Regions from separate parts of the Novosphingobium sp. NPDC080210 genome, predicted to be linked through region 2. Evidence: riboswitches for the same ligand, from Rfam matches in the RefSeq annotation. Region 2 holds a riboswitch; the other holds the start of a gene.
The links. A riboswitch is a leader RNA that binds a small molecule or an ion and turns the genes downstream of it on or off. The one in region 2 is predicted to bind cobalamin.
Positions count from the first base shown of each region.

Region 1: another riboswitch for cobalamin. It lies ahead of ACQKOE_RS05200 (TonB-dependent receptor plug domain-containing protein); the one in region 2 lies ahead of cobW (cobalamin biosynthesis protein CobW).

Region 1 covers NZ_JBNNWL010000001.1:1,072,440-1,082,207, reverse strand. The annotation lists gene ACQKOE_RS05220 (2-oxoglutarate dehydrogenase E1 component) at 1-639, opposite strand, end outside; gene sucD (succinate--CoA ligase subunit alpha) at 754-1,644, opposite strand; gene mdh (malate dehydrogenase) at 1,668-2,630, opposite strand; gene ACQKOE_RS05205 (hypothetical protein) at 2,946-3,251, opposite strand; cobalamin riboswitch at 3,404-3,603, shown strand; gene ACQKOE_RS05200 (TonB-dependent receptor plug domain-containing protein) at 3,701-5,572, shown strand; gene ACQKOE_RS05195 (ABC transporter substrate-binding protein) at 5,566-6,507, shown strand; gene ACQKOE_RS05190 (FecCD family ABC transporter permease) at 6,522-7,463, shown strand; gene ACQKOE_RS05185 (ABC transporter ATP-binding protein) at 7,460-8,197, shown strand; gene ACQKOE_RS05180 (16S rRNA (uracil(1498)-N(3))-methyltransferase) at 8,194-8,943, opposite strand; gene ACQKOE_RS05175 (hypothetical protein) at 8,994-9,768, opposite strand, start outside.
Region 2 covers NZ_JBNNWL010000006.1:23,200-32,967, reverse strand. The annotation lists gene ACQKOE_RS14420 (TonB-dependent receptor) at 1-2,033, shown strand, start outside; gene ACQKOE_RS14415 (HoxN/HupN/NixA family nickel/cobalt transporter) at 2,112-3,158, shown strand; cobalamin riboswitch at 3,222-3,450, shown strand; gene cobW (cobalamin biosynthesis protein CobW) at 3,633-4,670, shown strand; gene cobN (cobaltochelatase subunit CobN) at 4,679-7,987, shown strand; gene ACQKOE_RS14400 (cobalamin biosynthesis protein CobG) at 7,984-9,114, shown strand; gene ACQKOE_RS14395 (precorrin-8X methylmutase) at 9,114-9,743, shown strand; gene cobI (precorrin-2 C(20)-methyltransferase) at 9,740-9,768, shown strand, end outside.

The DNA of each region.
Region 1 (9,768 bases), on a different contig from region 2:
CGATTCGCCGCCGTCCAGGCCAAAGCGCTTGGTGCCGACGTACTTCTTGCCGAGGAACTTTTCGTACTGCTCGCCCCGGATCACGGCCTGAAGGATCGCCTTCTTGCCATTGGGGGTAAAGTCGATCGACTTGTCGCCGCCTTCGATCCGTTCCTGGATGAAGCGGCGTTCTTCCACATCGTTGATGTGCATGTATTCGTAGCCGACCTTGCCGCAGTAATTGCGTTTCAGCACGTCGACCAGTTCGCGGATCGTGGCCCATTCCAGGCCCAGGGTGCCGCCCAGATAGACCTTGCGGTCCAGCGCCGCGCCCGAAAAGCCGTGATAAGCCGGGTCCAGGTCGGCCGGCAGGTTCTGGTGCGAGATGCCCAGCGGGTCGAGATTGGCGCCCAGGTGGCCGCGCACGCGGTAAGTGCGCACCAGCATCATGGCGCGGATCGAATCCGCTGCCGCTTCCTCCACCGCGCGGGCATCCATCGGCGCGCCGGCCTTGGCCGCGGCCTTCTTGATCGCGACCTGCATCTGGGTCGGGTCAAGCGCCTGGGTCAGGTCGTCGCTGGCCGTGCGCCAGTCGGGCCGTGCCCAGCTGGGGCCGGGTTGCGGATCGTCGGGGAGGAAATCGTGGCTCTCGTTGCCCATTTCAGGCAGCCCTTTCGCTACACATTCTTCGGGGGCTGAGCGCTCCCGGGGAGGAAAGCGCGATTGCCCGCATCAGGGTTGCCCCCAGCCGAAGCCGGGGGCAGGGGATTGTACTCAGACGCGTTCCTTGAGCACTTCGGCCAAGGTTTCACCCAGCAGGCTGGGCGAGGGACTGACGCGGATCCCGGCTTCTTCCATTGCCGCGATCTTGTCTTCCGCACCGCCCTGGCCGCCCGAGACGATTGCCCCGGCGTGGCCCATGCGGCGGCCCGGAGGCGCCGTGCGGCCGGCGATGAAGCCAACCATCGGCTTCTTGCGACCGCGCTTGGCTTCGTCCTTGAGGAACTGGGCGGCTTCTTCTTCGGCGCTGCCGCCGATTTCACCGATCATGATGATCGACTTGGTTTCATCGTCGGCCAGGAACAGTTCCAGCACGTCGATGAAATTGGTGCCGTTGACCGGGTCGCCGCCGATGCCGACAGCCGTGGTCTGACCCAGGCCGATGTTGGTGGTCTGGAACACGGCTTCATAGGTCAGGGTGCCCGAACGCGACACGACGCCGACGCTGCCCTTCTTGAAGATCGAACCCGGCATGATGCCGATCTTGCACTCGTTCGGGGTTAGGACGCCGGGGCAGTTCGGGCCGATCAGGCGGCTCTTGCTGCCTTGCAGGGCGCGCTTGACGCGAACCATGTCGAGCACCGGAATGCCTTCGGTGATGCAGACGATCAGTTCGATCTGGGCGTCGATGGCTTCCAGGATGGCGTCAGCCGCACCCGGAGGCGGAACGTAGATGCACGAAGCAGTCGCGCCAGTGGCGGCCTTGGCTTCGGCAACGGTGTCGAACTGGGGCAGGCCGATGTGGTCGGTGCCGCCCTTGCCCGGGGTGACGCCGGCCACCATCTGGGTGCCATAGTCCAGCGCCTGCTGGGTGTGGAAGGTGCCGGTGGCACCGGTCATCCCTTGCGTGATGACCTTGGTGTTCTTGTTGATCAGGATCGACATATCAAATCTCCCGGGGAATGGGTTCAGGCCAGGCTCGGCTCGATGCCCTTGCAGGCGACCAGCAGTTCCTTGACCGCGTCAACCGAGACCTGGAAGTTCTGCTTGGCTTCGGCGTCGAGGTTGATTTCGATGACTTCTTCCGCGCCGTTCGCGCCGATCACCACCGGCACGCCGACATAGAGGCCGTCGAGGCCGTACTTGCCGTCAACATGGACCGCGCAGGGCAGGATGCGCTTCTGGTCGCCCAGATAGGCTTCGGCCATGGCGATGGCGCTGGTAGCCGGGGCGTAATAGGCCGAACCGGTCTTGAGCAGGCCGACGATCTCGCCGCCGCCCGAACGGGTGCGGGCCACGATTTCGTCCAGGCGTTCCTTGCTCGACTTGCCCATCTTGACCAGGTCCGTGACGGGAATGCCGCTGACGGTCGAGTATTCGAGGACCGGAACCATGGTGTCGCCGTGGCCGCCCAGCACGAAGGCGTTCACGTCCTTCACCGAAACGCCGAATTCCCAGGCGAGGAAAGTGGCGAAGCGGGCCGAGTCCAGCACGCCGGCCATGCCGACCACCTTGTTGTGGGGCAGGCCGGAGAATTCGCGCAGCGCCCAGACCATCGCGTCGAGCGGGTTGGTGATGCAGATCACGAAAGCGTCGGGCGCATACTTCTTCAGGCCTTCGCCGACCGACTTCATCACGCCCAGGTTGATGCCCAGCAGGTCGTCGCGGCTCATGCCCGGCTTGCGCGGCACGCCGGCGGTGACGATCACCACGTCGGCGCCGGCGATGTCGGCGTAATCGTTGGTGCCCTTGATATTGGCGTCAAAGCCTTCGATCGGGCCGCACTGCGCCAGGTCCAGCGCCTTGCCCTGGGGCATGCCTTCGGCAATGTCGAACAGGACGATGTCGCCCAGTTCCTTCTTGGCAGCGAGGTGTGCAAGGGTGCCGCCGATCATGCCGGCGCCGATGAGCGCAATCTTCTTGCGAGCCATAGTGCGAATTCGTCCTTCCCTGATTGCGGGATCGCGGCTGGCACACGAACGACCTATCCCATCCCGCAGGGTGCAGGCGTCCGGCTAATGGGACTCGCCCTAGGCCCCCCATCTGGCGATTGCAAGGCGATAAAAGGTCGTACGACCAACTATTTTGTGATAATAGTTCGCAATTGCAAGAAGCTCTTAAGGCGCAGTTGCCGTAGCGTAGGTTTCCCGCCTTATCTGTCTGTTGGGTTGAGGTGCAGGCCCTCGCGGGGTTCCGTCCTGCTGGCTTCAAGCACGAGGTCCGTACTCTGGACTGCGCTTACCCGCCTAGCCGCGCCGCGCCAGGTTCAGCGCCAGGGCCGCGCCCATGCGGTGATCGAGCGCGCGGCAGATTTCTTGCCAATGGAGCGCGGCCTGACGGTCGCCCCGGTAATGCGCGGCGCGGGCGCGGTGGCGCGCGTCGGTTGCGGCGCTGAGGCCCATGCGGGCGAAATGCTCCAGCGCGGCGCGCAGCGTGGCGGCGTGGAATTCGCCTTCCGCCGTGTCGTTCGCCACCGTCATGCGGGCAAGGAGACTGCGCCCCCGGACCAAGGGCGTGGTGGCGGAGCGGGCGGCGGCAAAGCGGAAGGACATCGCGGCAATTCTCTAAGCGGGGGGACTTGGGCAGGCCTTTTAGCAACCGCCGCCTAAGCCTTCGTATGGGTCCATGGTTGCCAGGCGTTTACCATACCCGGCGGCCCGGTAATTTGATCCAGGTCGTTGCGCAGCGACATCTATCGGCTTAAGGGTCGCCTCACATCACGGGTTGCCCGGGAAACCGGGCCTAAGAGGGAAGGGGGTTCAAATCCCCCGCTGCCCCCGCAACTGTGACTGGGGAGCGATGCGTCCCACATGCCACTGGCGTCCTTGGCAACAAGGCACCGGGAAGGCGGACGCAAAGCATCGATCCGGGAGCCAGGAGACCTGCCCATGATGGTCGTTCCGCAGCCGGGCGGGGTGTACCGGGATGCAGCGTTGACCTGGGCCATCTGGCGCGGGTGCTCCGCCATGAACGGCGTTCGTTCATTGGTGGAGTTATTGTAATGAAAAGCTTGAAATATCTGTGTCTGGCCAGTGCTGCATCGCTGGCTGCCCCCGCCTGTGCGCAAGAGGCAGAGGCCCAGCCTGAGGCGGGCGACACGGCAGAAATCGTGGTGGTTGCCACCGGCTTTGCCCAGCCGCGCGACACGACCGGCCAGGCGATCACCATCGTGACGGCGGCAGACCTTGAGCGGCAGCAGGCGGTCAACCTGACCGACGCTCTGCGGACCCTGCCCGGGGCCAGCATTGCCCAGCGCGGTCCGGTCGGCGGGCAGACCAGCCTGTTCCTGCGCGGCGGCAACAGTTCGCAGACCCTGGTCCTGATCGACGGGGTGCGGATCAACGATCCTTCCAGCCCCAATGCGGCGGTCGACTTTGGCAGCCTGCTGGCGGGCAATGCGCAGCGGATCGAAGTGCTGCGCGGGCCGAACTCGGTGGTCTGGGGCAGCCAGGCCATGGGCGGCGTGGTCAATATCGAAACCGCCCTTCCGACCAGCGACCTGGAAGCGCGCGGCGCGCTGGAATATGGCTTTGCCGATACGGTCCTGGGCCGCGCCAACCTGTCGGGCGGCAGCGGACCCGTGCAGGCCAGCCTGGGCGGGACCTTCTACCGGACCGACGGGATTTCCGCCCTGGCCGGAGGCACCGAAAAGGACGGCAGCCGCACCTGGGCGCTCAATGGCCGGATCAAGGCCGAGCTGGTGCCGGACGTCTCGATTGACCTGCGCGGCTATTACAATGACAGCCGGGTCGATTTCGATTCCGCCTACAGCGGCGGGGCGGAATCGCTGGCTGTCGCCAACAACCGCCAGTTCGCGGGCTATGCGGGGCTGAACTTCGCCCTGGCCCAGGGCAAGTGGCAGAACCGCCTAGCCTACACCCGCACCGACATTCGCCGCCGGGGCACCGATCCGGTGGTCTATAGCTATAACAATTACGTCGTAAGCGGTACGATCGACCGGTTCGAATACCGCAGTTCCTATGACCTGGCCGCCTTGGCCACGCTGGGTTTCGGGCTGGAGCACGAAAGCACGGCTTCGAGCACCTCCTATGAGGGCGATCCGGCGCAATTGCAGGATACGGACGTGACCGGCGGCTATGTCCAGCTCAGCCTGCGCCCGGTTCAGGGCGTGACCCTGTCCGGCGGGGTGCGGCATGACGATTACAGCACCTATGGCGGGCATACCACGTTTGGCGGCAACCTGGCCTGGTCGCTGAACGGCGGGGCGACCGTCCTGCGTGCGACCTATGCCGAGGGCTTCCGGGCCCCGACCCTGACCGAGGGCCAGCCGCCCTATGGCAATACCGAACTGAAGCCCGAAACGGCCCGCAATGTCGACCTGGGGATTGAACAGTCCCTGCTGGACAACCGGGTGCGGCTGGGGCTGACCTGGTTCAACCGCCGCTCCACGGACCTGATCGTCTACTCCTTCAGCGCAGGCCGTTCCGAAAATATCGGGCGAGTCGATGCCGAAGGGCTGGAATTCGCAATGCGGATCGAGCCGACCGACCGGCTGCGGGTAGAGGCCAATTACACCCTGACCGATGCGTTCAACCGCTCTGGCAGCTTCACTGGCAAGCGGCTGCAATTGCGCCCGCAGCACAGCGGCAGCTTTTCGGTCGACTGGGCCACGCCGCTGGGCCTGAACCTTGGCGCGACCGCGCTGCTGATCGGGGACAGCTTTGACGATCAGGCCAACCTGGTTCCGCTGGACGGCTATGCCCTTGTCACCCTGCGGGCATCCTTGCCCATCGGCGACAAGCTGGAGCTATACGGGCGGGTCGAGAACCTGACCGATGCGCAGTACGAAACCGTGGCCGGCTATGGCACCTATGGCCGCGCGGCCTATGCCGGGGTTCGCGTGAAGTGGTAAGACGGCTGGCCCCGCTCCTGCTGCTGGCCGTGGCAGCCTGCACTGTCGCTCCGGCGCGCGAAGCGGGGCCGCCGACCCAGCGGCCCACCGTGGTCAGCCTGAACCCTTGCACCGACGCGATCCTGGCCGAAGTGGCCGATCCGCAGCAGATCCTGGCCATTTCCAGCTATAGCCATGATGCCGAAGCCAGTTCGATGGACCTGGCCACGGCGCGGCGGTTCAAGGCCGTTTCCGGCTCAGTCGAGGAAGTGCTGGCACTGCGGCCCGACCTGGTGGTGGGCAGTACGTTCACGCCGCTCGCCTCGGTCCAGGCCATGGCGCGGCTGGGCTTGCGGTTCGAGCCATTCGGCATGGCGGCAACCGTGGCCGAGAGCGAGGCGCAGGTCCGTCAACTCGCCGCCCTGGCCGGCCATCCCGAGCGCGGCGAGCGGCTGGTCCGGCGGATCGAGGCAGCGCTTGCCGCGAACCGCTCCACCGGCGGCGCAGCGATTCCGGCGCTGGTCTGGCAATCGGGCGGGATCGTTCCGGGTGACGGGACCTTGATTGCCGACCTGCTGCGCCGCACCGGCTTTGCCAATGCGGCTGCCGCGCGCGGCCTGGGCCAGGCGGACGTCCTGCCGCTGGAGCAAGTCCTGGCCGATCCCCCGCGCCTGATCTTTGCCGCCAGTCATGCGGCAGGGAACGAGGATCGGATGCTCGCCCATCCCGCCCTGGCAGGCCTGAAGCAGACGCGGCGCGAAACGCTTGATCCGGCGCTGCTGTGGTGCGGCGGCCCCACCATTATCCGTGCGGCGGAGCGGCTAGGGGAGGTGCGGCGCTCGTTCGCGGCTTCGACAAGCTCAGCCGGAGCGGGTGGAGAAAAGGCATTGCTGCCACAAACCCCGCTCAGCCTGAGCCTGTCGAAGGCGGCCGCCCGCACGGAGCGTCCGAAGTGAGCCGCCTCAACGCCATGCTGCTCGGCGCCTTGCTGGTAGCCGTGCCGCTGTCGCTTCTGGCCGGAAGAGTCTGGCTCGACCCGTTCTCCGATCTTCCCGCCAATGCATTGGTAATATTCGCGGACCTGCGCCTGCCGCGCGCGATCCTGGCCGTGACGCTGGGGGCGGGGCTAGGTGCGGCGGGTGCGGCGATGCAGGGCTATCTGCGCAATCCGCTGGCCGACCCGGGCCTGTTCGGGATTGCCCCCGGCGCGGCGCTGGGCGCGGTCCTGACCTTCTGGACCGGCTGGGCGGCGACCGCCTGGGCCTTGCCCGCCTTTGCCCTGGTCGGAGCCGGAGCGGCCATGGCACTACTGGGCTTGATCGCGGGGCGAACCGGGTCGGTCATGCTGTTCACCCTGGCCGGTATGATGATCGCCAGCCTGGCGGGAGCGCTGATGAGCCTGGCGATCAGCCTGGCCCCCACGCCCTTTGCGATGAGCGAGATCGTCACCTGGCTGATGGGCGCGCTGGCCGACCGGTCGTGGCGCGAAGTGATGTTCGCTGTCCCGCTGACCCTGGCCGGGATCGGCTTTCTGATGCTGGCGGGCAAGTCGCTGGATGCCCTATCGCTGGGCGAGGCGGCAGCGCGGTCGCTGGGCGTCGATCCGGGGCGCTTGCAATGGCTGATGATCGCGGGCGTTGGCCTGACGGTCGGCGCCGGGGTCGCCGCCGCCGGAATCATCGGCTTTGTCGGCCTGATCGTCCCGCACTTGCTACGCCGCTATACTGACCGCCGCCCCTCCAGCCTGATCCTGCCTTCCGCCCTGGCCGGGGCGCTGCTGCTGCTGCTGGCCGACAGCCTGTGCCGGGTGCTGCCGCTGGCCAGCGAATTGCGGCTGGGCATTGCCTTGTCGCTGCTGGGCGCGCCGTTCTTCCTCGCGCTGTTGCTGCGAATGCGGAAGGGACTGGCATGATGCTCGCCGCGCAAGACCTCATGCTGGATCGCCGGTTGAACGGTGTTTCCGTGGCCCTGCAAGCCGGGCAAGTCACCGCGATCTGCGGCCCGAATGGCGCTGGGAAATCCAGCTTGCTGGCCTGCTTGGCCGGACTGCTGACCCCGCAAGCGGGCGCGGTCAACCTGGAGGGGGCCGCGCTGTCATCGCTTGCCCCGCGCGAACGGGCGCGGGTGCTTGGCTATCTGCCGCAACAGGGCGAGGTGGCTTGGGACCTTTCCGTCTACACGCTGGTTTCGCTGGGCCGCCTGCCGTGGAATGCAGGAGCTGCGGCGGACCGCGCTGCGGTGGACGCCGCGTTGGCCGTGCTCGATCTGGAGGGACTGCGCCAGCGCCCACTTTCCAGCCTTTCCGGGGGCGAGCAGGCGCGCGTTTTGTTGGCCCGGGTGCTGGCAGGAGAGCCGCGCTGGATTCTGGCCGACGAACCGCTCGCCAACCTCGATCTCGCCCACCAGCTTGGCCTGCTTGGCCAGTTCAGAGCCCTTGCCGCGCAGGGCGTAGGGGTTTGCCTTGTCCTCCACGATCTCGCGCAAGCGATGAACCATGCGGACCGCGTGATCGTGCTGGATAGTGGCATGGTGGCCGCAGACGGTCCGCCGCACGAAGCGCTGACCGAAGCACTGATCGAACAGGTGTGGAAAGTGCCCGTGCGCTGGCTGGGCGAACCGGGGCAGCGCGCTCTGGTCGCCGGTTAGTCCTGCCAGTCCCCGACCGTCCCCATCCATAGCGCGGTCCCCGCAATCGCGGCGGTTTCCCCGCGCAGGATACGGGGGCCGAGCGTGATGGCGTGGGCTTGCGGCAGCGCGCGGATCGCGGCGCGCTCCGCCTCGTCAAAGCCGCCTTCCGGGCCGGTCAGGATCGCGGCGGGACCGCGATGGGCCGCGAACTGCGCGGCCGTACTGTCTCCACCGTTTTCGTCCGCGAAGAACAGGTGCCGTGCCGCGTCCCACTCTTTCAGCAAGACATCCAGCTTGACCGGAGCGGCTATGCTGGGGAGCGCCGTGCGGGCGCATTGCTCTGCCGCTTCGACCAGGACCGCGCGGGCGCGTTCCAGGTTGAGCTTGTCCGCCACGCAGCGGCGGGTCAGCACGGGCTGGATGTGGCGCACGCCCAGTTCGCAGGCCTTTTCCAGCACCAGGTCGAACCGGTCCTTTTTCAGCAGGGCGGCGCAAAGGGTGAAGTCCGGCACCTGCTCGCGCGAACGTAGCAAGGCCTCGCACGTGACAACGACATCGCGCTTGCCCGCCTCGGTCACGCGGGCGGCCCATTCGCCGGTTACGTCGTCGCACAGGATCACGACGTCGCCCGGCGCGACGCGCATCACCCGCGCCAGGTAATGCGCCTGCGGTCCGTCCAGCGCGACGACCGCATCTTGCGACAGCGCAGTTTCAACAAACAGGCGCGGGGCGCTTTTCGGGGGCCAGGCGGGAGTTGCGGGCATGGCCGCTCCATAGCCGCGGACGGACCGATTGGCACCCCTTTCCGGCAGGATCAGTTCACGACCACGCCATAGGTAACGGTGAACGAGGGCAGGTTGGGCGCCGTGCCAGTGGCAAAGGTGCCGCTGGGCCTGACCCGGACGTTGGTGATCGCCGCATCGGTCTGCTGCGCATTGGGCGTCGGCACATAGGTCCAGGTCGAGCCGGAATTGCTGGAAAACTCGAGGCTGTCGGTCGTGCTGGAAAAGCCAACCCACGAATAGGTCAGGCCGGATGCGGTCGAACCTTGGGTAAATTGGACCGGACCGCTGCCCGCAGGACCCATGTCGCCCAGAAAAAACCGCGTATTGGCCGGGATTGGCAAGGTGAGCGTGGTGGAATTGGCGTCGGGACTGCCGGTGCCGGTGTTGGTGGCCACGGCTGACACTTTGAGAAGCGCACCGGGGGTCGCCTTCGGGTTGCTCACCGTGATACCATTGGTAGCGACCATGCTTGCCACCGACAGGGTGAGGGTGGGGTTGCCTGTCGTGGCGACCGGAAGGCCCAGCGCGTAATAGCCGCTTTGCGGGCTGCCGGCGGTGAAGGAGACTGATCCGCTGCCGTTGTAGGTTGCCGTGGAAAGCACGGTGAACGTGCCGGTCGTGCCCGTCCGGTAAAGCAGCGCCATGGCCGCGCCGTTCGCCGCAGTCAGGCCTAGCTGCGACAGATTAAACGCCATGTTGACATTCCCCGCGCCGCCGCCGGTGCGCGTCATGTACCAGATGCGCTGCGAACGGGTGGCATAGCCTGCCGGGGCATCGGTAGTGGTCGAGCCAGTCGCCGGATTT
Region 2 (9,768 bases):
TCAGAACCGTTCTTTCCAAATGCGCGTTCGCCGCGCTTCTCGTAGCCACCCTTGCCCATGCCGAAACCGCCGATGCAACGGCGAATACCGATGCGCGCGAGGAACGCTCCGCCAGCGATATTGTCGTTTTCGGTCATAGCGAAGTGACGATCGGCACGGCCCATGCAGCCAGCGAAGGCAGCGTGACCGGTGCCGACCTGCTGGCGCGGCCCCGCTTGCGTGTGGCCGAATTCCTCGAAGCGGTTCCGGGCATGGTCGCAGCCCAGCATTCGGGCAGCGGCAAGGCAAACCAGTATTTCCTGCGCGGTTTCAATCTCGATCACGGGTCCGATTTCACCACTTATATCGATGGCGTGCAGATGAACTTTCGCACGCACGGCCACGGGCAGGGCTATCTGGATCTTAACGGGCTGATTCCGGAGATCGTGGCGCGGGAGGATTTCCGCAAAGGCCCCTATCGCGCGGATGGCGGCGATCTCGCCCTGGCTGGCGCTGCCTATATGGGCACTGTGGACCGTTACGACCGGCCCTGGGCCTTGCTTGAGGGCGGAAGCTTTGGCTGGAGACGACTGGCCGCCGGTGGAACGCACAGCGCGCCCGGCGGCGGCGACTTGACGCTTGCCGGCCAGATCCGCACCTATGACGGCCCCTGGCAGGAGCCTGAACGGCTGCGCCATTACGCCGGCTTTGCCAAATACCGCGCGCCGGCAGCGGCAGGCGCCATCGAAGCATCGCTCCACGCCTACCGCGCGACCTGGCATCCGACCGAGCAAATTCCCGAGCGCATCGTCGGCACGGCCCTGTGCGCCGATGCGTTCTGTTCTCCCGAACCTTCGGCGCGGGGCGAAACCTTGCGCCTGATCGGCAATATCCTGGTCAAGCAGCCGACATGGCACGCCAATGCCTATGCCCAGTTCTACGACTGGAGCATGTTCTCCAATCCGACCTACGCCAATCCGGATGGCACCAGCGCGCAGATCCGGCAATTCGACCGTCGCTGGGTGACCGGGCTGACCGCGAAGAAGCAATGGGACATGGGGCCCGCCCTGACCGGATCGGTCGGGATGGAGCACCGCTATGACGCCATCGGCAATGTGGGCGTCGATCACACGAGCAACCGGGCCTTTCTCGCCTCGCTGGGGCATTACCGCGTCAAGGAACTGTCCCTTGCGCTTTACGGCGAGGCTATCTGGAAGCCTGTGCCCGGCCTGCGCATGACGGCCGGCCTGCGGGGCGATTATTACGCCTATTTCGTGCGCGCGCGCGATGCCGTCGCGGGCGCGCTAGGCCAGGGCAAGGGGTCAGCCACCCTTCTTTCGCCCAAGGCATCGATTTCCTATGAAATCAGGCCGCACCTGGAAGTCTACGCCAATTTGGGGCGCGGCTTTCATTCGAACGATGTCCGGGGCGCGGTCAATGTCGATACGCCGGTCCCCGTGCTCGTGCGCGGCACCGGCAAGGAACTGGGCGCGCGCATGCAAAGGGCCGGCGCGACCCTGACGGCCACCTATTGGTGGCTGGATGTCGACAGCGAACTGCGCTTCATCGGGGATTCCAACGCGGTCGAGCCATCAGGGGCCAGCAAGCGCCACGGTTATGAAGTGGTCGTCTCGTGGCAACCGCTCCCATGGCTCGTTCTGGATGGGAGCTACACCGCCAGCCATGCGCGCTATGACAATGGCGATCGCATCCCCAATGCCTTTGAAAGCGCGGCTTCTGCGGGCGCATCGCTGGTTAGCGGGCCCTGGTCGACCAGCCTTCGGCTGCGCCATCTCGGGCCATCGCCCCTGGTCGAGGACAACAGCGTCAGGGACCGGGGCAGCACGATCGCCAATGGCAGGGCCGCATGGAAAGGCCAGCGGATCGAGATCTACGCAGAAGTGCTCAACCTCTTCGACAGCCGGGACAAGGACATCGCCTATTTCTACGAATCCTACATCCCGGCCCACGACCTGGCCGGCCCTGTCGAAGGACGGCTGAGCCGCGTGGTGGAACCCCGCACCACGCGAATAGGGGCCAAGGTGACCTTCTAGCCGCAAGCCGCCCGCACCGCGCGACACCGGATTTGTCGCCCCCGCTCTCCTGCCGTCCCTTTCGTTACAGAGAAAATCATGCCTCTTCTCGCACGCATTTCATCCTTGTCGCTGCGCCGTCGGATCGGCCTGCTCTTCACGGCCCTGATCGCGGCGAACATCGCCGTCTGGATCTGGGCGTTCAGCCTGTTCCACGCACAACCCCTGATGCTGGGCACCGCCGTGCTCGCCTGGGGCCTTGGGCTTCGCCACGCGGTCGATGCCGATCATATCGCGGCCATAGACAATGTGACCCGCAAGCTTATGCAGGAGGGCCAGCGCCCCATCGGCGTCGGCTTCTGGTTTGCAATCGGCCATTCCGGGATCATCGCCATCGCCTCCATTGCCATCGCGCTGACGACCAACGCCCTGTCCAAATTCGATGCGTTCAAGGACGTGGGCGGCATGATCGCCACCACGGTTTCCGCCCTGTTCCTGTTCACCATCGCGGGCATGAACCTTGTCGTTCTGCGTTCGGTCTGGAAAACTTTCGTCCATGTGCGCGCGGGCGGGCGTTATGTGGAAGACGACTTGAACCTGCTGTCGGGATCGCGCGGCCCGCTGTCGCGGCTGTTCGGGCCGATGTTCCGGCTGGTCGGCAAGAGCTGGCACATGGCTCCGCTGGGGTTTCTGTTCGGGCTGGGCTTCGATACGGCAACCGAAGTGGCCATTCTGGGCATGTCCGCCAGCCAGGCCGCCAACGGGCTTTCGATCGGCACGATCCTGGTCCTCCCAGCCCTGTTTGCAGCAGGCATGGCCCTTGTCGATACGGCAGACGGCGTCATCATGCTCGGGGCTTACGAATGGGCTTTCGTGAAGCCGATCCGCAAACTCTATTACAACATCACCATCACCCTGATTTCGGCGCTGGTGGCGATCATCATCGGCGGGATCGAGACCCTGGCCCTGATTGGCGACAAGCTGGGCCTGACGGGCTGGCCGTGGAGCGTGGCCGCTGAACTGGGGGACAATTTCAACAATCTCGGCTTCGGCATCATCGCCCTGTTCATCGTGTGCTGGGTCGCTAGCCTCGCGATCTATCGCTGGCAGCGGCTCGATGAAATCGAGGTCACGCCCGCGGGCTGATGGAAAGGGATTGGCTCGGCTGCCATTCCGATCTAAGGCCGCTGCCGAAGATAGGGCCTGCCCGTCTTCAATGATCACGCCGGTGTCCGGAAACGGACTTAATCGGGAATGCGGTGCGGGAGCTTGTCTCCCAAATCCGCGGCTGTCCCTGCAACTGTAAGCGGATAGCGCGATGCGAACGCCCCCGACAAAGGGGCAGCCACTGGATACGCAGGACATGCGAAATCTGGGAAGGCCTTGCATCAAGCTTTGACCCGCGAGCCAGGAGACCTGCCGGCGTACCGGTCGCTCTTGCCCAGGCCCAGGGATTGGTCTTGGCACGGTAACTCTTCCGTCTGAGCGGCGAAGCTGTGTGGCTGGGGCTGCACGGTCGCGTGGTTTCGGGCGTTTGCTGCGCCCGCCCGTCATCACGCGCCGACCGGACCTTTCCGGCAAGCCCCGCCCTGTGTCGCCCCGGCGCGCGGGAAGAAGTGCATGACCGACCTGTCCAAGGTTCCCGTTACCATCGTGACCGGCTTTCTGGGCGCCGGAAAGACGACGCTCATCAGCCATCTGATCCGCAACACGGCAGGGCGCAGGCTGGCCGTGGTGGTCAATGAATTCGGCACTCTGGGCATCGATGGCGACATTCTCCAGTCCTGCGCCATTCCAGATTGCCCGGCGGAAAACATCGTCGAACTGGCCAATGGCTGCATCTGCTGCACCGTGGCGGACGATTTCATTCCCACGGTCGAAAAGCTGCTGACGCTTGATCCGCGCCCCGATCATATCCTGATCGAAACATCGGGCCTTGCCCTGCCCAAGCCGCTGCTCAAGGCTTTTGACTGGCCCGCCATCCGCAGCCGGATCACGGTCGATGGCGTGCTGGCGCTGGCCGATGCGGAAGCGGTGGCCGCCGGGCGATTTGCGCCCGATGTCGCCGCGCTGGATGCCCAGCGCGCCGCCGATCCCGGCATCGATCACGAAACGCCCTTGTCCGAAGTGTTCGAGGACCAGCTGGCCTGTGCCGACATGGTCCTGCTGACCAAGACCGACCTTGCCGGCCCCGAAGGGGTGGCCGCCGCCCGCGCGGTGATTGCCGCCGAGGCCCCCCGTCCCGTCCCGGTGATCGAAATTGCAGAAGGCGCGATCGATCCGCGCGTGATCCTTGGCCTTGGCGCCGCGGCGGAGGACGATATCCATGCGCGTCCGTCCCACCATGATGACGAGGACGAGCATGAGCACGACGATTTCGACAGCACCGTCGTGACGCTGGGCGAAATCGCCGATCCCGCCGAACTGGTGGGCAGAATCGAAACGCTGGCCCGCGATCACCAGATCCTGCGGGTCAAGGGCTATGCCGCTGTTGCCGGAAAGCCGATGCGCTTGCTGGTCCAGGCGGTCGGCGGACGGGTACGACACCAATACGACCGGCCCTGGCGAAGCGACGAGCCGCGCCAGACCACGCTGGTCGCCATCGCCGAGCGCGAGCATGTGGATGACGGGGTCATCCGGGCTGTGCTTGCAGGCTGAACCGGACGATGCACGTCATCTTCCGCGAAACGCACGGGATGGAAGAAACCGCCATCCCGCAGGATCTGGGGCAGGAGCCTGCGGATCTTGTCGTCCTGTCCTTTTCGGACAGCGACCTTGGCGCGTTCGCGGCGGCATGGCATGATGCCACGAAGGCCAATCCGGATTTCCCTTCGCTGCGGCTGGCCAATCTCGCGGCCCTGATGCACCCCTTGTCTGTCGACACCTATGTCGAACGCACGCTGGAAGGCGCCAGGGCCATTCTCATCCGCCTGATCGGCGGCACGCCGTACTGGAGCTACGGGCTGCAGCAGGTGGAGGCGCTGGCCCGCAGGCGCGGCATCGCCCTTGCCGTTCTGCCCGGCGATGGCCGCCCGGACGAAAGGCTGGATGCCGTATCGACGGTGCCGGACCCTGTCCGGCGCAGGCTTGGCCGGCTTTGCGATTCCGGCGGGATGGAAGCGGCCCGTTCGGCGCTGGCCATTCTCGCACAGGCAGCCGGGCTTGCCACCATCCCCGCACAGGATAGCACCCCCTTGCCCATGGCCGGGTGCTGGCACCCGGACAGAGGCGTATGCGATCCGCTGGCAATGGCACGCGACAAGGCAAGGCCTCTGGTGCTGATCGTCTTCTACCGGTCCTATCTTGCCGCGCACGATCTGGCCCCGTTCATCGCGCTGCACGCCGCGCTGGAAGCGCAAGGCTTCGACAGCCTGTCGCTGTTCGTCACCTCGTTGAAGGAACCTCAGGCGCGCGCCAGGGTGGATGGCTGGGTAAGAGACCTCGCGCCCGCCGCGATCATCAACGCCACTGCCTTCTCGGCCCGTGACGAACAGGGCGCGACGCCGCTCGATGGAGCCGGCGTGCCGGTGTTCCAGCTGGCGCTGGCCACCGCATCGCGCGATGCGTGGTGCGCCGCGTCACGGGGATTGTCGCCCGCAGACCTTGCCATGCACGTGGTGCTTCCCGAAATCGATGGCCGCGTCTTTGCCGGCGTCGCCAGCTTCAAGGAAGCTGCCGCGTACGATCCCGCGCTGGGCCTTGCCCGAAACACGCACCGCGCCGACGCCGACCGGATCAGGGCCATTGTCGCACGGGTGGCTGGGTGGATTGCGCTGGGCCACACACCGCCAGAACAACGGCGTGTGGCCCTCATCCTTTCCACCTATCCCGGGAAGGCCCATCAGCTGGCCCATGCGGTAGGGCTGGATGCGCTGGCTTCGGCAGACGCGATCCTTGCCGATCTGGCCCAGGAAGGCCATGCCACCGGCACGGTTCCTGATCTGGCCGCCGCCCTTCAACACGATCATCTGCAATGGCCGGTTGCCGCCTATCGGGAAGCGTTACGAGGCCTGCCTGCTGCCTTGCGCGATGCGCTGGCCGAAAATTGGGGCGAGCCGGAGCAGGATCCCGCAGTGGCGGACGGGGCGTTCCACTTTGCCGCCCTTGCCATCGGCCGTGCGCTTGTGGCGCTTCAGCCCGAACGCGGCGAAGCGGCCATGCGGGATGGCGACTATCACGATCTCTCCCGCTGCCCGCGTCACGCTTACGTTGCGTTTTATCTATGGTTGCAGGCGCAGGGCATCGATGCCCTGATCCATGTGGGCGCACATGGCACGCTGGAATGGCTGCCGGGCAAGGCTGTGGCCTTGTCTGACGCCTGCTGGCCGGAGGCGCTGAGCGCGGGCCTTCCGATCATTTATCCCTTTATCGTCAACGACCCCGGCGAAGCCGCGCAAGCCAAGCGCCGGATTGGCGCTGTGACCATCGGCCATGCCCCGCCGCCCCTCTCGCCATCCGCCGAGGGGGCCGGCCTTGCCCGGATCGAGGCACTGCTAGACGAATTTTCCAACGCGGGCGGTCTTGATCCGGCCCGCCGGGACCGCTTGCAGGCCGAAATCCGCGAGGAAGCGCAAGCGATGGGCCTTGAAGCGGAACTGGGCCTTGATGCAGCCACCACCTTGGTTGAGGCGATCACCCGGATCGACCGGTTCGTGTGCGATGTAAAGGAAAGCCAGTTCGGCGATGGCCTGCACGTCTTCGGCCGGGGCGAGCATGGAGAGGCTGAGCGCCGTGGCCTGCTCGCCGCGCTTGACGGGCGGCGCGTTCCGCCCGGCCCGTCCGGTTCCCCCTATCGCGGACGCACAGATGTCCTGCCGACCGGCCGCAATCTCTTCACGATCGATCCGCGCGCGGTGCCCTCCCGTTCGGCCCATGCGCAAGGCGTGGTGCTGGCCGAAGAGCTGATCCGGCGCCATTTGCAGGACCATGGCGATTACCCGCGCGGCTTGATGGTGGACCTTTGGGGTTCGGCCACGATGCGCACGGCGGGCGAAGAATTTGCCATGGCCTTGCATCTGCTGGGCTCAAAACCGGTATGGGACATGGCGTCCGATCGGGTGACTGGGGTCGAAATCCTGCCCATCGCCCTGCTGGACCGACCGCGTATCGACGTGACCCTGCGCGTCTCCGGCCTGTTCCGCGACGCCTTCCCCACCCTGCCCGTCCTTTTCGGGCAAGCCGTGCGCGCCCTATGCGACAGGGACGAGCCTGCGGAATGGAACCCGTTTGCCGGGCAAGACGCCGGACCGCGCGTTTATGGCCCGCAACCGGGCCGCTATGGCTTGGGGTTGGGCGCGGCCGCCGATGTCTATGACAAAGAGAGCCGGCTCGCAGGCGGCGAGGCATGGCTGGCCGCATCCGATCATGCCTTTGACGGGGCAGGCGAACAGGGAACAGGCGGGCGGGCTGACCCGGACGGCTTGCGCCAGCGGGTGGCGAGCGCCGATGCCTTTGTCCATCTTCAGGATCTGGCTGAAACCGATCTGTTGCTGGCCGCCGATTATGCCGCGCACGAGGCCGGTTTTGCCGCAGCGCAAGCCGTCACCGGGGGCAAGGCCGCGCTGTATCACCTCGACAGCCGCAATCCCCAAAATCCTGTGGCCCGCCCGCTGACCGAAGAGATCGCCCGCGTGGTCCGCGCCCGCGCCGCGCATCCGGGCTGGATTGCCGGCATGATGCGCCATGGATTTCGCGGGGGGGCAGAACTGGCGGCAACCCTCGATCATCTTGGCGCCTTCGCGCATCTTTCAGGCAGCGTTCCGCCGCAATTGTTCGATCTCTATCACGACGCAACACTGGGCCAGAGCGACGTCCGCGCCTTTCTGGAACGCGAAAATCCCGCCGCGCTCGCCGCGATGGAAGCGCGCTTTGCCGCGCTCTTAGCCGCCGGCCTTTGGCAAACGCGACGCAATTCGATCCTCGCCAGCCTGCCTCTTGCGCCCGAAGCCGCGCACAGCCCGGAGAACGGCTTATGAGCGCGTTCCTCGTCAAGGGCTGGTGCCCCGATGCATGGCGTCCGATGGCCACGGGCGACGGGCTGCTGGTCCGCATCAAGCCCCGCCTTGCGCATCTCGGTCGCCAGCAGGTTCTGGCGCTGTGCGATCTTGCCGAAACGTATGGCAATGGGATCATCGACGTATCGCGCCGCGCCAATTTCCAGATCCGCGGCGTGACCGAACAGGGCTGGTCCAGCCTTGTCAGCGAACTGGTTGAGCACGGGCTGGTGGACAGCAACGCGACGCTTGAAAAAAGGCGCAATGTGCTGATGGCGCCGGATTGGGCCGAAGGCGATGACACGCACCGCATCGCGATAGACCTTTTCGCCCGCCTTGATCGCCTGCCCGAACTGCCGGGCAAGATCGGTTTCGTGATCGATGCCGGCAAGGCTCCATGCCTGCTGGGAGAGGCTGGCGATTTCCGGATCGAGCGGTGCGCGGACAACGGATTGATCCTGCGCGCAGCGGGCCATGCCAGCGGCATCGGCGTGGCACTTGGCGAGGAGGCGGACAGGCTTGTCGCCCTTGCCCATTGGTTCATGGAAAGCGGCGGCGCGGCAGCCGGCCGCATGGCCCGCCATGGCGCGGATTTGCCCGATTGGGCCTGCGGATCGACGCCCCCGGCGGCGGCCTCTGCCCCCATTGCGCCCGGCCCGGTGCCGCGTGGCATGGCTTATGGCGTTGCGTTCGGGCAGATCGAGGCACGGCTGCTTTCGGCTGCGGTGTGCGCCTGCGGAGCCGAAAGCCTGAGAATCACGCCGTGGCGCGTGCTGGTGATGGATGGCGCGCCGCCCTCTGCCCTGCCCGGCCTCATTTGCGATCCTGTCGATCCGCTGCTGCGCGCCGAAGCCTGCCCCGGCGCGCCGTTCTGCCCGCAAGCAAGCGTTGCCACCCGCGATCTGGCGCAGCGTCTCGCCCCTGCCATAACCGGGCGCCTGCATGTTTCGGGCTGCGCCAAGGGATGCGCCGCTTCGCAAGCCGCCGATGTCACCCTGACGGGCCGCGCCGGTCGGTTCGATCTTTCACGCCATGCTCACCCCGGCGCCCCTGCCGATCTGGCCGGTCTCGAACCCGGCGCCGTTCTTGCTCATTTTGGAGTCGCCTGATGCCCCACCTCTATGAAACCGATGGTGCGGCGATTTACCGCCAATCCTTCGCCATGATCCGCGCCGAAGCGGATCTTGCGCGGTTTTCCGCCGAAGAGGAGCCCGTCGCGGTTCGCATGATCCATGCCGCCGGCATGGTCGATCTGGCCCCGCATATCCGTTTCTCGCCTGCCTTTGCCGCAACGGCGCGGGCCGCGCTGGCCGCAGGTGCGCCCATCCTGTGCGATGCGCGCATGGTATCCGAAGGGATCACCCGCGCGCGCCTGCCGGCGGACAACGCGGTGCTGTGCACCTTGCACGATCCCAAGGTCCCCGAAATGGCGAAGGCCATGAGCAACACCCGCTCTGCCGCCGCCTTGGAATTGTGGCGGCCCCATCTTGCAGGCTCGGTGGTGGCCATCGGCAATGCGCCGACGGCGCTGTTCCACCTGCTCAACATGTTGGAAGACCCCGATTGCCCCCGCCCGGCCGCCATCATCGGATGCCCGGTGGGATTTGTAGGAGCCGTTGAATCCAAGCAGGCCCTTTGGGCGGCGCAGGCGGCGCCTTGCTGCATCGTTTCGGGCCGCCTTGGCGGCAGCGCCATTACCGTGGCGGCCGTCAACGCGCTGGCGAGCCGCCCGGAATGAGCGGGCCTGTGATAACCGGGACGAT